4 regions of the Rhodoferax sp. LS1R11 genome follow, and region 4 is predicted to be linked to each of the others. Evidence: predicted binding sites of a transcription regulator. Region 4 holds the regulator's gene; each other region holds the start of a gene.
The links. The regulator sigma-54, encoded in region 4, starts transcription at its own class of promoters, with help from an activator protein. The targets are predictions, from matches to a motif close to TGGCANGNAANCTGCTTT.

Region 1 (3,172 bases), on a different contig from region 4:
CAGCCCACCAGCATCTGCATGCTGCGCTCGTAGTAGCCCGACAACTGCTCAAACACATCGAGCAGCGTTTCGCTGGCAAGGGCCACGCGCTCTTGCCCGGCGAGTTGGCGCGCATCGGCGGCACCTGCCAGCATCTCTTGCCAGCCCACCGCGGCCGCATCCAGCGCGCCCCGGATGTCCTTGGTGCTCAGGGGAATCGTGTTGAGGTAACGCAGCGTCTGCTCAAACTCGGTCTGCGACTCCGCCATGCCCACCTCACTGCGCTGGACCGAGGCGGCATCTCCCAGCACGCCGAGCAAGGCGTATTTGGCAAAACGCTGGGACAGCATGCGCTGGCGCCCCGCCATGTTGAGCACATGCAGGGGCGCCACTGATCCGGCATTCTCCAGCGTGCCGGTGAGGCGCTCCGCTTCGCGCAGCAGCAATTCGGCCAGTTCGTCCATGTGCTCGATCTGATCGCCCCGGGGTTCACCCTGCAAGGCCTGTTTCAGGCGCGTCCAGGTCAGCAGGACCTGCCCCAGCAAATCGCCAAAGGTGGGCTTGGAGATATTTTTGCCCAACAACGTGAGGTTGCCTTCAATGCGCAGCATGGAGTCTTTCAGCAGCTCCTTCTGGTTGCTGACCTGAACCCCGGCCAGCTGCAGCAGGTACAGCTTGATCAGCCGCTGGGACAGCATGCGCAGTTGGCCGGCGCGGTTCACCGATTCGGCAAAACGGGCCGAGTGGATGATGTGCTGCGACACCTGCCCCAGCCGCTGGTTGCTGTGCATGGAGGCGGTGCGCAGCATCTGGAACGCATCGTCATCCGACACTTGGCGTGCATGCATGAGGATGCCCTTGGCACGGTCCACCAGCCGGCGCTCCTCGAAGCGGCTGGAGACGTCCTGCAATTCATCGCGCAGGGCCTGCTCACGCCGGAACCGGGCCTGCGCCAGATGAATCAAGGGACGAAGCCGGTTGGCGCCATAGCCATTGACCACATAGGCATGGATTCCTGATTCCGTGGCCCGCGTGATGTTGTCGGCGTCGCTGTCGCTGGTGAACATGATGACGGGGCGTGGCGAGGTCTCGGCAATCACCTGTGTGGCCTTGAACAAGGCCTCATCCGGCAAGGGCTCGTCACAGATCACCAGATCTGGTGCATGGCGCATCACATCGCGCACCAATTTATTGCGTTCATTCACCACGCACAGCACCTGAATACCTGCGGCCTCCAAGTCGGCAGCCAACATGGGCGAGCCCTTGGTGCCGTTTAAAAATACCAACGCGCTTGTCATAAAAACCAATGATTTTGAAGGGGAAATGGGCGTAGCACACGCAAGTCGCGCACCAGGCTCCGGGCTAGGTTGACAAATTCAAATTGCGGCTCCCGATCATATGGCACAAGTTTTGCATGGGTGTGGATGGGCGTAACGAAGCGTCCGACCTTGGCCACTGCGCCGCGGGATCTGCGCATAACGACGTGCGTACTGTATTTGGAGGACACCCTGCGTGCCTCGCACCGGCTTGACAGCCGCGGCATCTGTTTTCCCCCGCCTCATCCTGGTGCAGTTGCACCTTGCTTGCCAACACTGGCATGAGGCTTGCACTCAATCAAGTGAATCAATCTGGAGTAGCGCAATGAAGAAATCAAAACTGGTGATGGTCGGCAACGGCATGGCAGGGGTTCGCACCCTGGAGGAATTACTCAAAGTTTCGCCCGAGCTTTATGACATCACGGTGTTCGGCGCCGAGCCCCACCCCAACTACAACCGCATTCTGCTGTCCCCGGTGCTGGCCGGCGAGCAGACGCTCGACGAGATCGTGCTGAATTCGTGGGACTGGTACAAAGACAACAACATCACCCTGCACGCAGGCTGGAAAGTCACCGAAGTCGACCGCGCTCGCCGCCTGGTTCATGCCGAGAACGCCGCTGGCGAAAAAATCAGCACGGAATATGACCGGTTACTGATGTGCACGGGCTCCAACCCCTTCATCCTGCCCGTTCCTGGCAAAGACCTGGAAGGTGTCATCGCCTACCGAGACATTGCGGACACCAACGCCATGATCGATGCGGCCGTCAAATACAAACACGCCGTCGTCATTGGTGGTGGGCTGTTGGGTCTGGAAGCGGCCAACGGCCTGATGCTGCGTGGCATGACGGTCAGTGTGGTGCACGTCATGCCCACCCTGATGGAGCGCCAGCTCGACAGCGTGGCCGGCAAGCTGCTGCAAAAGTCGCTGGAAGAACGCGGCCTGAACTTCCTGATGGGCGCCCAGACGCAAGAGCTGGTGGGCGGAGGCGGTGACAGCGGTCAACGCGTCACAGCGATCAAGTTCAAGGATGGCACAGAAGTAGCGGCTGACCTGGTGGTCATGGCCGTGGGTATTCGCCCCAACACGCAACTGGCCGAAAGCATGCGCCTGCATTGCAACAAGGGCATTGTGGTGAACGACACCATGCAAACCATCACCGACGCCCGCATTTACTCGGTGGGCGAATGCGCGGCGCACCGCGGCATTGCCTACGGTCTGGTGGCGCCTTTGTTTGAGCAGGCCAAAGTGGCCGCCAACCACCTGGCGCAGTTCGGCATTGGCCGTTACCAGGGCTCGCTCACGTCGACCAAACTCAAGGTCACCGGCATTGACCTGTTCAGCGCCGGCGAGTTCATGGGTGGCGAAGGCTGCGAAGAAATCGTGATGAGTGACCCGTTTGGCGGTGTCTACAAAAAGCTGGTAATCAAGGACGACAAGCTCATTGGCGCCTGCATGTACGGCGACACGGTGGATGGCAGCTGGTACTTCAAGCTGCTGCGGGACGGCCGCTCGATTGCCGACATCCGCGACAAGCTGATGTTTGGCGAGTCCAACATTGGTGATGTGGGCCATGAGGGCCACAGCAAGGCAGCCACCATGCCCGACGATGCCGAAGTGTGCGGCTGCAACGGCGTGAACAAGGGCACCATCTGCAAAGCCATTCGTGACAAAGGCCTGTTCACCCTGGACGAGGTGCGCAAGCACACCAAAGCCAGCGCGTCGTGCGGCTCGTGCACCGGCCTGGTGGAACAGATTTTGATGTTCACTGCGGGTGGCGACTACTCGGCCACGCCCAAGACCAAGGCCATGTGCGCCTGTACCGATCATGGCCATCAGGCCGTGCGTGAAGCGATTGTGACCAACAAGTACCTCACCA
Region 2 (3,172 bases), on a different contig from region 4:
AACCGTCGGCGTACTTCTTCGGATCCTTGCCGTCCCACACCACGCCGTCCATCAGCTTGGACGTGCGCATGACGTCTTTGGGCACTGGCGTGTTGCTCGCCGTGGCTGCTTGCTTGTAGATGTCGATCTGGTTGATCTGCTTGGCCACCGCCAGGTAGTCCGGGTGATCCTTCAGCAGGCCCCAACGTTTTTGCTGCGTCAGGAACCACATGCCGTCCGACAGGTAAGGGAAGTTCACCGTGCCTTCGTTGTAAAACTTCATGTAGTTGGGGTCGTCCCAGGTCTTGCCCATGCCGTTCTGGTAGCGGCCCAGAATGCGCTGGTTGATGGCGTCCACGCTGGTGTTGACGTAGCTCTTGTCGGCAATCGTCTCGGCCATCTTGTTTTTGTTGGCCAGACCCGCGTCGATCCATTTGCCGGCTTCCAGAATCGCAGCCGTCACGGCGCGGGCAGTGTTGGGGTACTTCTTGACGAACTCGCCCGTGGTGCCCAGCACCTTCTCGGGGTGGTCTTTCCAGATGTCCTGTGTGGTGGCGGCGGTGACGCCGATGCCGTCAATGATGGCGCGGTGGTTCCAGGGCTCGCCCACGCAGTAGCCGTCCATGTTGCCGACGCGCATGTTTGCCACCATTTGGGGTGGCGGCACGGTGATCACCTTCGCGTCCTTGATCGGGTTGATGCCGTTGGCCGCCATCCAGTAGTACAGCCACATGGCGTGCGTGCCGGTGGGGAAGGTCTGGGCGAAGGTGTATTCACGTTTTTCGGCCGCCATCAGTTTGGCCAGACCGGCGCCGTCCACGGCACCCTTGTCGGCCAGCTTCTTGGACAGAGTGATGGCCTGACCGTTCTGGTTGAGATTCATCAGCACGGCCATGTCTTTTTTGGCACCGCCCACACCCAGGTGCACGCCGTAAATCAGGCCGTACAGCACGTGGGCAAAGTCGAGTTCGCCGGTGACCAGCTTGTCGCGCACACCGGCCCAGCTGGCTTCCTTGGTGGGGATGATCTTGACGCCGTATTTTTTGTCAATGCCCAGCACCGAGGCCATCACGACGCTGGCGCAGTCGGTTAGCGGAATGAAGCCGATTTTGACTTCGGTTTTTTCAGGCGCATCGGAGCCGCCGGCATACACGGCCGCACGCAATGCGGGGTTGATGCCGATGGCACCGATGGCGGCAGTCTGGAGGACAGTGCGTCGGCTGAGGCTGGTTTTGAGAAGGTCGGTCATGGCAAAACTCCTTTGAGGCAAAACAGAAAAAAGAAAACAAAAAAGGCGTCCTCACGAAGTGCAAAACGAGTCGATACGTTTCATACCAGTGGGGGACGCCTTTGTCCTTTAGCGAAGTTCCCGGTCCGCCGTTGAACCGGAAATTTCGCATGATCCTTTCGGACCTTGGATCTATCTATGCAATGACTGTGCCAACTATTTCCAGAGCTTTTTTGCTACTTATTTGATAGCTGTATGTGGAGTATTTACCTGGGCTACAGCCATTATTTGTATAAATTTTTGTATAAGGCACTGTTGTTGTGCGGTGCACCAATTCGGGTTGGGTGCGGATGGACCGTGCATGCACGCCAGGCTCAGCCGAGCAAGTCCATCATGTCGAGCATGCGCTGCGCCACTTCGGCCAGCTTCAGGCTTTTGTCCATGGCGGCCTTGCGCAGCTTCTCGTAGGCCGCCTGCTCGCTCAGGCCCTGGCGCTGCATCAACAGGCCTTTGGCGCGGTCAATGACCTTGCGGTCCTTGAGTTCGGCGTTGAGTTCGCCCAGCTCCGTCTTGGTGGCGTTCAGCTCCTGGCGCAGCGCCTGCTCATGCTGGAAGCGGGCCATGGCCACATCCAGAATGGGGCGGATGCGTTCGCTGGACAGACCGGCCACGATATAGGCCGACACGCCCGCCGCGACCGCGTCCTTGACGTGGCTGGTGTCGTTGTCGTTGGTGAACATGACAATCGGGCGGCGCGCATCCCGCGTGGCCATCACCACATGCTCCAGTGCGTCGCGGGCTTCACTTTCCGCGTCCACGATGATCATGTCGGGCTGCAGCTGGGCCAGGCGCTCGGTCAGAAACACGTCCGCCGGCAGGCTGGCGACCAGGTTGAAGCCGTTTTCCAGCAGGCCGATGCGCAGGCTGCGCGAGCGCTCAGCCTGGGTGACCGCGTAGGCGTCATTCTGGTCATTGATAACCAGATCGGGGGAAATGACGACGATGCGCAGGGTTTCATTCATGGGTGCATCGGTGCAAGAATCGAGCCATCCCCTAAACTCCATGGCTATGGAGAAAACTTTACGGGTATTGGGGATCGAGTCCTCGTGTGACGAAACAGGCGTAGCCCTGGTCGAGGTGCAGGGCGTGGGCGTGCCGGTGTTGCTGGGTGACGCGCTGTACAGCCAGATCGAGATGCACCAGGCCTACGGCGGTGTGGTGCCCGAACTGGCCAGCCGCGACCACATTCGCCGTGTGTTGCCGCTGACCGAGCAGGTGCTGGCAACGTCGGGCAAGACCCTTGCCGACGTTGACGTGGTGGCCTTCACCCGCGGCCCCGGTTTGGCGGGCGCCTTGCTGGTCGGCGCGGGCGTGGCCTGTGCGCTGGGGGCGGCGTTGAACAAGCCAGTGTTGGGCGTGCACCATCTTGAAGGCCACCTGCTGTCGCCCTTTTTAAGTGCGGACCCGCCCGAGTTTCCTTTTGTGGCCCTGCTGGTGTCTGGTGGCCACACCCAGTTGATGCGGGTTGATGGGGTAGGGCGCTACCAGTTGCTGGGTGAAACTATTGACGACGCGGCGGGCGAGGCGTTTGACAAGTCCGCCAAGCTGCTGGGCCTGGGCTACCCCGGTGGTCCGGCCTTGTCGCGGCTCGCGGAGCAGGGCGATGCGGCTGCTTTCAAGTTTCCCCGGCCGCTGCTCAAAAGCAACAACCTCGATTTTTCGTTTGCGGGCCTGAAAACGGCCGTCATGGTGCAGGCCAAAAAACTGGCCATGGCGCAGGATTGTGCAGTGGAGGCTTTGCCTGTCGCTGTGTTGGCTGACCTTGCCGCCTCGACCCAGGCGGCGATTGTGGAGGTGCTGGTCAAGAAGTCGATCATTGCATTGAAGGAAACCGGGCTCACCCGGCTCGTGGTGGCGGGCGGCGTGGGCGCCAACCGCAAGCTGCGCGAGCAACTGAATGCCGAA
Region 3 (3,172 bases), on a different contig from region 4:
GACCGCAACGTATTGCTCGCCATTCACGTCCCAGGTCACGGGAGGAGCGACCACGCCAGAGCCGGTCTGGAATTCCCAGACCACTTTGCCGGTGGTGGCATCTGCGGCTTTCAGGAAGCCCTCAGGCGTTCCCCAGAACACCAGGTTGCCAGCGGTGGTCAACACGCCACCCCACAAAGGCGCGTTGTTGGGAACTTCCCATTCGATCTTGCCGGTCTTGGGGTTGATGGCCCGCAGTGCGCCGATGTTGCCTTCGTTGAGCGTCTTGATGGTGAAGCCGGCACCCATGTAAGCGGCGCCCTTTTTGTAGGTCACAGGCTCGTTCCAGATCTCCATGCCCCATTCATTGGACGGCACGTAGAACAACTTGGTGGCTGGGCTGTAGGCCATCGGCATCTGGTTTTTGCCCCCCAGGAAACTGGGCGCTGCAAACACCGACTTGCCCTTGGTGCCGTCGGCACTGGCCACGGGGTCACCCGCGCGGTTTTCGGGCACAAAGTTGGGACGTCCTGTTTTCAGGTCAATGCCTGTCGCCCAAGTAATCTTCTTGACGAAGGGGAACGCATTGAGTAATTGGCCGGTGGTGGCGTCATTGACATAGAAGAAGCCATTGCGGTCAGCCTTGCCGCCCACGCGCTTGCCGTCCATGTCGAAGGTCACAAACTCGTTGGCGCCATCGAAGTCCCACGCATCATTGGGGGTGTTCTGGTAGTGCCATTTGATCTGGCCGGTCTTGATATCCAGCGCGACCGTGGAGCAGGAGAACAGGTTGTCGCCCTTGCGCAAATGGCTGTTCCACGGCGCCGGGTTGCCGGTACCAAAGTAAGCGAGGCCGGTCTTGCTGTCGTAGGTGCCGCCCAACCAGGTGGTTGCGCCACCGGTCTTCCACAGGTCGCCCGACCAGGATTTGTTCAAGGTGCCTGAAATGCCGTTTTCAGTCTTGTTGCCATCCTTGTCATATTTGTAGCCCATATGGCCTTCAACCGTGGGGCGGCTCCACACCATCCGGCCGGTCTTGGGGTCGCGCGCTTCAACGCGTCCGACCACGCCGAATTCTCCGCCCGAGATGCCGGTCAGCAACAAGCCGCCCGCAATCAGGGGCGCGGCCGAGGCCGAGGCGCCCGTGGCATAGTCTTCAATCTTTTCCTTCCAGACCACGTCGCCCGTGTTCTGGTCGAGTGCCACGATTTGGGCATCCAGCGTCATGAAGATCACCAGGTTGTCATAGAGTGCCGCGCCGCGGTTGATCACGTCGCAGCAAGGCATGATGCCTTCGGGCAGGCGGTGCTCATACTTCCACAGCTTGGCACCTGTCTTTGCGTCCAGCGCGTAAATGCGTGAGTAAGAGCCCGTGACAAACATCTTGCCGTTGTGAATCACCGGCTGCGATTCCTGGCCACGTTGTTTTTCACCGCCAAAAGAAAAGCTCCACGCCGGAACCAGTCTCTTGATGCTTTGGGGGTTGACTTGTTTCAGGGGTGAGAAGCGCTGGCCCTGGTTGCCCAGACCCCAGGAAAGAACTTCCTTGGTGTCGCTCGCATCGTTGTCAATCATCTGCTGCGTGACAACGGCTTGAGCCGTCCCCGCCGCAAACCCATAAGCCATCAAAGTAGCCAGTAATTTCAAGCGCATGAATGTCTCCTTGTTGTGTCAATGCTGAACTGAGGTGTATGGAATTTGGAACTCCAGAGCATGAAATTGCAAAGATCGTGCCTGAGCACTGCATATCGGTATTTGGCTCGAAAGTTCCGTGGTCAGGTGGCATTTGTGGCTTGGTGTGCGGGTTTGTACGGTCAGCACTAACCCTAGCCACTGTGTCAATCGGGAGCAATGCATGCCCCTTCGGCATTGCTCCAAGGGCCACCAAAGACCTGTCAGTGGGGTTTCCGGGGTCTGAAAGTGGGTATCCGGGCCTTATTTGTCTTGGCGCAAATATTGCAGTACAACCGGGCTGCCGACCTTCACGATTCAGGAGGCGGCGGTTCGATTCAATCAACTACCCAAGGAGTACTTCTATGCAATGGACCACACCGGCCTTCACCGATTTGCGTTTCGGTTTTGAAATCACGATGTACATCGCCAATCGTTGATCGTGCCAAGCGACGTCTGTGCCTTGTGTGCAGCGTCGCTTTTTAATTTCCAAAAATCATGCACATACGCGTTCTCGGGTCCGCAGCAGGCGGTGGCTTCCCCCAATGGAATTGCAATTGCGCCAATTGCGCAGCGGTACGACAAGGTGATCCGGCGCTGACACCCCGTACCCAGTCTTCCATCGCGGTTTCACGCAATGGGCAAGACTGGTTATTGGTCAATGCGTCGCCAGACATACTGGCGCAGATACGTGCCATGCCGGAAATACAACCCGCCAGGGCTCTGCGGGACAGCGGCATTGCCGCGGTGTTGCTCATGGATGCACAGATTGACCATGTGACGGGCTTGCTGATGTTGCGTGAGCGGCGTACGCCGCTGCCTTTGTACGCTACCCCGCAGGTTCTTGACGAGCTCAACACCAGCTTGCCGCTGGTTCGTGTCTTGTCGCATTACGCCGGGGTGCAGGCGCATCCCCTGTCGCTGACCGAACCCGCATTCGAAGTGGCGGCATTGACTGGCATCAAGTTTTCAGTGATGCCGCTCACCAGCAACGCACCCCCTTATTCTCCGCGTCGCGATGCGCCCTTGCCGGGCGACAACATCGGGCTGCTGATTGAAGACACCGTGACCGGAAAGCGTGTGTTTTACGCCCCCGGGCTGGGTCGCATCGAACCTGCCGTGGCCCACGCCATGGCCACCGCGGATGTGGTGCTGGTGGACGGCACCTTCTGGCGCAACGACGAAATGCAGACCTTGGGCCTGTCCACCAAGACCGCTGCCGACATGGGTCACCTCGCCCAGTCCGGACCGGGGGGCATGCTGGAAGTGCTGCAGGCGTTGCCCAAAAGCATTCGCAAGATTCTTATCCACATCAACAACACCAATCCCATTCTGCGCAGTGACTCCCCCGAGCGCGCAGCCCTGAACGCCGCGGGTATCGAGGTGGCCTGGGATGGCATGGCAATGAAACTTGAAAGTTCACATGGCTGATCACCTTTTGGCTTGGGATGCTGCGGAATTTGAAAGCCGCCTGCGTGAAAAGGGCGCGGCCTATCACATTCACCAGGCCTTCAACGTCCGT
Region 4 (3,172 bases):
TGCGGTGGGCCACGTCGCTGCCAAAAATAATGGGCTTTTGACCGGGCTCGCGCACTACCTCGGCATCCGCCGCTTCCTGTTTCAGGCTCTCCCACTCCGCGCGGCGGAAGGGCAAATACTTTTCGAACGCAAACCGGCGACGGCTGCCCGCCGCGATGTTGCACGCGATCTGGGCCGCCTCAATCACCACGGTGCCGCTGCCGCAGCAGGGGTCGTACAAGGGCTGCAAATCTTCGTCGCCATCGGCCCAGCCACTGGCGGCAATCATGGCCGCGGCCAGGGTTTCCTTCAAGGGCGCATCCCCCTTGTCCTCGCGCCAGCCACGTTTGAACAGCGGCTCGCCCGAGGTGTCGATGTACAGCGAGCAGTGGTCGGTGGTGAGGTGGGTGTAAATACGCACGTCGGGCCACTGGGTGTTGACGTCCGGACGCACACCGCCCGCGGTCTCCCGAAACCGGTCGCACACCGCGTCCTTGATCTTGAGCGCCGCAAAGTTCAACGAGGTGAGCGGGCTGTGTTGCGCCGTTACCTCCACCTTGATGCTTTCCTTCGGCGTGAACCAGCGCTCCCACGCCACCTCGCTGGCGGCGCGGTACAGGTCCTGCTCGCCACGGTACTCGGTGTAGGACAGCAGCACCAGCACGCGCTGGGCCAGGCGGCTGTACAGATTGAGCAGCATGGCATGCGCCATGGAGGTGCGCACGGCCACGCCGCCGCGCTGCTTGGTCACGCAGCCTGGCGGCAAGCCGGTGATGCGCAGAATCTCGGGCGCCAGGTAGTCCTCGACGCCGGCGGCGCAGGGCAAAAATAATTGAAGTTGGTTCATGGTGTTCTGGATAAAGGCGCTACAGCGCCTTGCGCAAGGATGCGGGGGCAATCCGCAGACCTTCGCGGTATTTGGCCACCGTGCGGCGGGCGCAGTCGATGCCCTGCTCTTTGAGCATCTCGGAAATCTGGTTGTCGCTGAGCGGCTTGGTCACGCTTTCGGCGCTGATGAATTGCTTGATCAGGGCGCGCACTGCGGTGCTGGATGCGTTGCCGCCCGAGTCGGTGCCCAGGCCGGAGCCAAAGAAATACTTGAGCTCAAACGTGCCAAACGGCGTGGCCATGTACTTGGCCGTGGTCACCCGGCTGATGGTCGATTCGTGCAGGCCCAGCTCGTCGGCAATCTCGCGCAGCACCAAGGGGCGCATGGCCAGTTCACCATGGGTGAAGAAGCTCTTTTGACGCTCCACAATGGCGTTGCTGACCCGCAAAATCGTGTCAAAGCGCTGCTGGATGTTCTTGATGAACCAGCGCGCCTCCTGCAGCCGCTGCTGCAGCGCCGCAAAGTTGGACGACTCGCTACCGCCGCCCTTGTGCTGCTTGAGCGCGTTGGCGTAGATGTCATGCACCCGCAGGCGGGGCATCACCTCGGCATTGAGCCGCACCTGGAATTTGGCCTGAGCGCCCTTGCCGACCTTGACCACCAGCACATCGGGCACCACGATGTTGCGTTCCACATTCACAAACCGCCGGCCCGGCTTGGGCTCCAGGCGGGCGATGAGCGCAATGGCTTCGCGCACGGCGGCATCGGTGACCGCGCACACCTGAACGAGTCGCTTCACGTCGCGTCGCGCCAGCAGGTCCATCGGCTGGGCACAGATGCGCAAGGCCACCTTCAGGACCGACTGCAACTGTCGGGAGGCCGGGTCCGTCACCGCCCTGGCCAGCAAGGCCTTCAGTTGCAAGGTCAGGCACTCGGCCAGATGGCGCGCCCCGACCCCCGCGGGCTCCAGGCTTTGCAGCAGCGACAGCGCCACCGTGAAATGGTGCACCAGTTGTTCGACCTGCTCGGCATCGCCGTCCCCGGCCAGGCCCTGGGCCAGCGAGATGAGTGTGTCCTCCAGGTAGCCGTCGTCGTTCAGGGACTCGATCAAAAATCGCAGGGCGGCGCGGTCTTCCTCACTCAAACGCAAGGCCAGCGCCTGGCGGTGCAAATGACTTTGCAGCGACTCCTGGGTGCGCGCCATCTCGGTCACATCGGCGTCTTCGTTGCCGTTGAGGTTGTTGGTGCTGGGCTTGGCATCGCCACCCCACTCGCTGTCGTCGGGTGACAGGGAGGCGCTGCCATCGCCTTCCCAACTTTGGCCGTCGTCGGCGGACAGCGGCGTGACTTCAGTATCATTTTCGCCTGTAGCCCTCGTCTCTACTGCGTAGTCAGCTACAGTATTGGTAGCAGCTTCGGCATTGAGATCGTCATTGCGCACGGGCGTATCGGCCTGCGCCAGACCAAACTCCTCGCGCACCGGCTGGTCTGCGCCCAGCTCCAGAAACGGGTTGTCGTCCAGCATCTGGTCGACTTCCTGGCTCAGCTCCAGCGTGGAGAGTTGCAACAGGCGGATCGACTGCTGCAACTGCGGCGTGAGCGCCAGGTGCTGCGAAACACGGAGGGAAAGACCTTGCTTCATGTGCTCACCGCAGTGTCGGGCGCGTGAGTAAAGGCCGCCGCGCCGGGCCGCCCCAAGCAAGGCCAGCCCCCCTCGGGGGGCAGTGCAGTACACGCAGTGACAAACGTGGGGGCCATATATCTACATTTTGAAGTGTTCACCCAGATAGACCCGACGCACGTTGGCGTCGTTGACGATCTCGGAAGGTGTGCCCTCAGCGAGCACGGTGCCGTCGCTGATGATGTAGGCGTGATCACAAATGCCCAGGGTTTCGCGCACGTTGTGGTCGGTGATCAGCACGCCCAGACCCCGGGCTTTCAAAAAACTGATGATGCGCTGGATCTCGATCACGGCAATCGGGTCAATCCCGGCAAACGGTTCGTCCAGCAGAATGAACCGGGGCTGGGTAGCCAGCGCGCGGGCAATTTCAACCCGGCGCCGCTCGCCACCGGACAGCGCCAGGGCGGGCGTTTCCCGCAGGTGGTCCACGCGCAACTCCTGCAGCAGCTCGGTCAGACGTTTCTCGATCTCGGCTTTGCCCAGGGGTTTGCCGGCCTCGTCGCGCTGCAGCTCCAGCACGGCGCGCACGTTGTCTTCCACATTGAGCTTGCGAAAAATGGAGGCTTCCTGCGGCAGGTAACTCAGCCCCAGGCGGGCCCGCCGGTGAATGGGCATGTGCTCGATGGACTGGCCATCAATGGTGATGTCACCCGAGGTGGCGCGCACCAGGCCCACAATCATGT

Region 1: a site for sigma-54 is predicted at 1,379-1,396, ahead of nirB (nitrite reductase large subunit NirB). Genes of this name have one in related genera too.
Region 2: a site for sigma-54 is predicted at 1,405-1,422, ahead of AC097N_RS07670 (CmpA/NrtA family ABC transporter substrate-binding protein). Genes of this name have one in related genera too.
Region 3: a site for sigma-54 is predicted at 1,698-1,715, ahead of AC097N_RS17110 (PQQ-dependent methanol/ethanol family dehydrogenase). Genes of this name have one in related genera too.

What each region holds. Positions count from the first base shown of each region.
Region 1 is NZ_JBWMAW010000004.1:255,136-258,307, forward strand. Features, by position in the region: gene AC097N_RS07840 (type IV pili methyl-accepting chemotaxis transducer N-terminal domain-containing protein) at 1-1,232, opposite strand, end outside; gene nirB (nitrite reductase large subunit NirB) at 1,621-3,172, shown strand, end outside.
Region 2 is NZ_JBWMAW010000004.1:220,735-223,906, reverse strand. Features, by position in the region: gene AC097N_RS07670 (CmpA/NrtA family ABC transporter substrate-binding protein) at 1-1,228, opposite strand, end outside; gene AC097N_RS07665 (ANTAR domain-containing response regulator) at 1,582-2,229, opposite strand; gene tsaD (tRNA (adenosine(37)-N6)-threonylcarbamoyltransferase complex transferase subunit TsaD) at 2,276-3,172, shown strand, end outside.
Region 3 is NZ_JBWMAW010000016.1:45,988-49,159, forward strand. Features, by position in the region: gene AC097N_RS17110 (PQQ-dependent methanol/ethanol family dehydrogenase) at 1-1,632, opposite strand, end outside; gene pqqA (pyrroloquinoline quinone precursor peptide PqqA) at 2,016-2,090, shown strand; gene pqqB (pyrroloquinoline quinone biosynthesis protein PqqB) at 2,146-3,081, shown strand; gene pqqC (pyrroloquinoline-quinone synthase PqqC) at 3,074-3,172, shown strand, end outside.
Region 4 is NZ_JBWMAW010000002.1:95,570-98,741, forward strand. Features, by position in the region: gene AC097N_RS03175 (THUMP domain-containing class I SAM-dependent RNA methyltransferase) at 1-826, opposite strand, end outside; gene rpoN (RNA polymerase factor sigma-54) at 846-2,450, opposite strand; gene lptB (LPS export ABC transporter ATP-binding protein) at 2,571-3,172, opposite strand, start outside.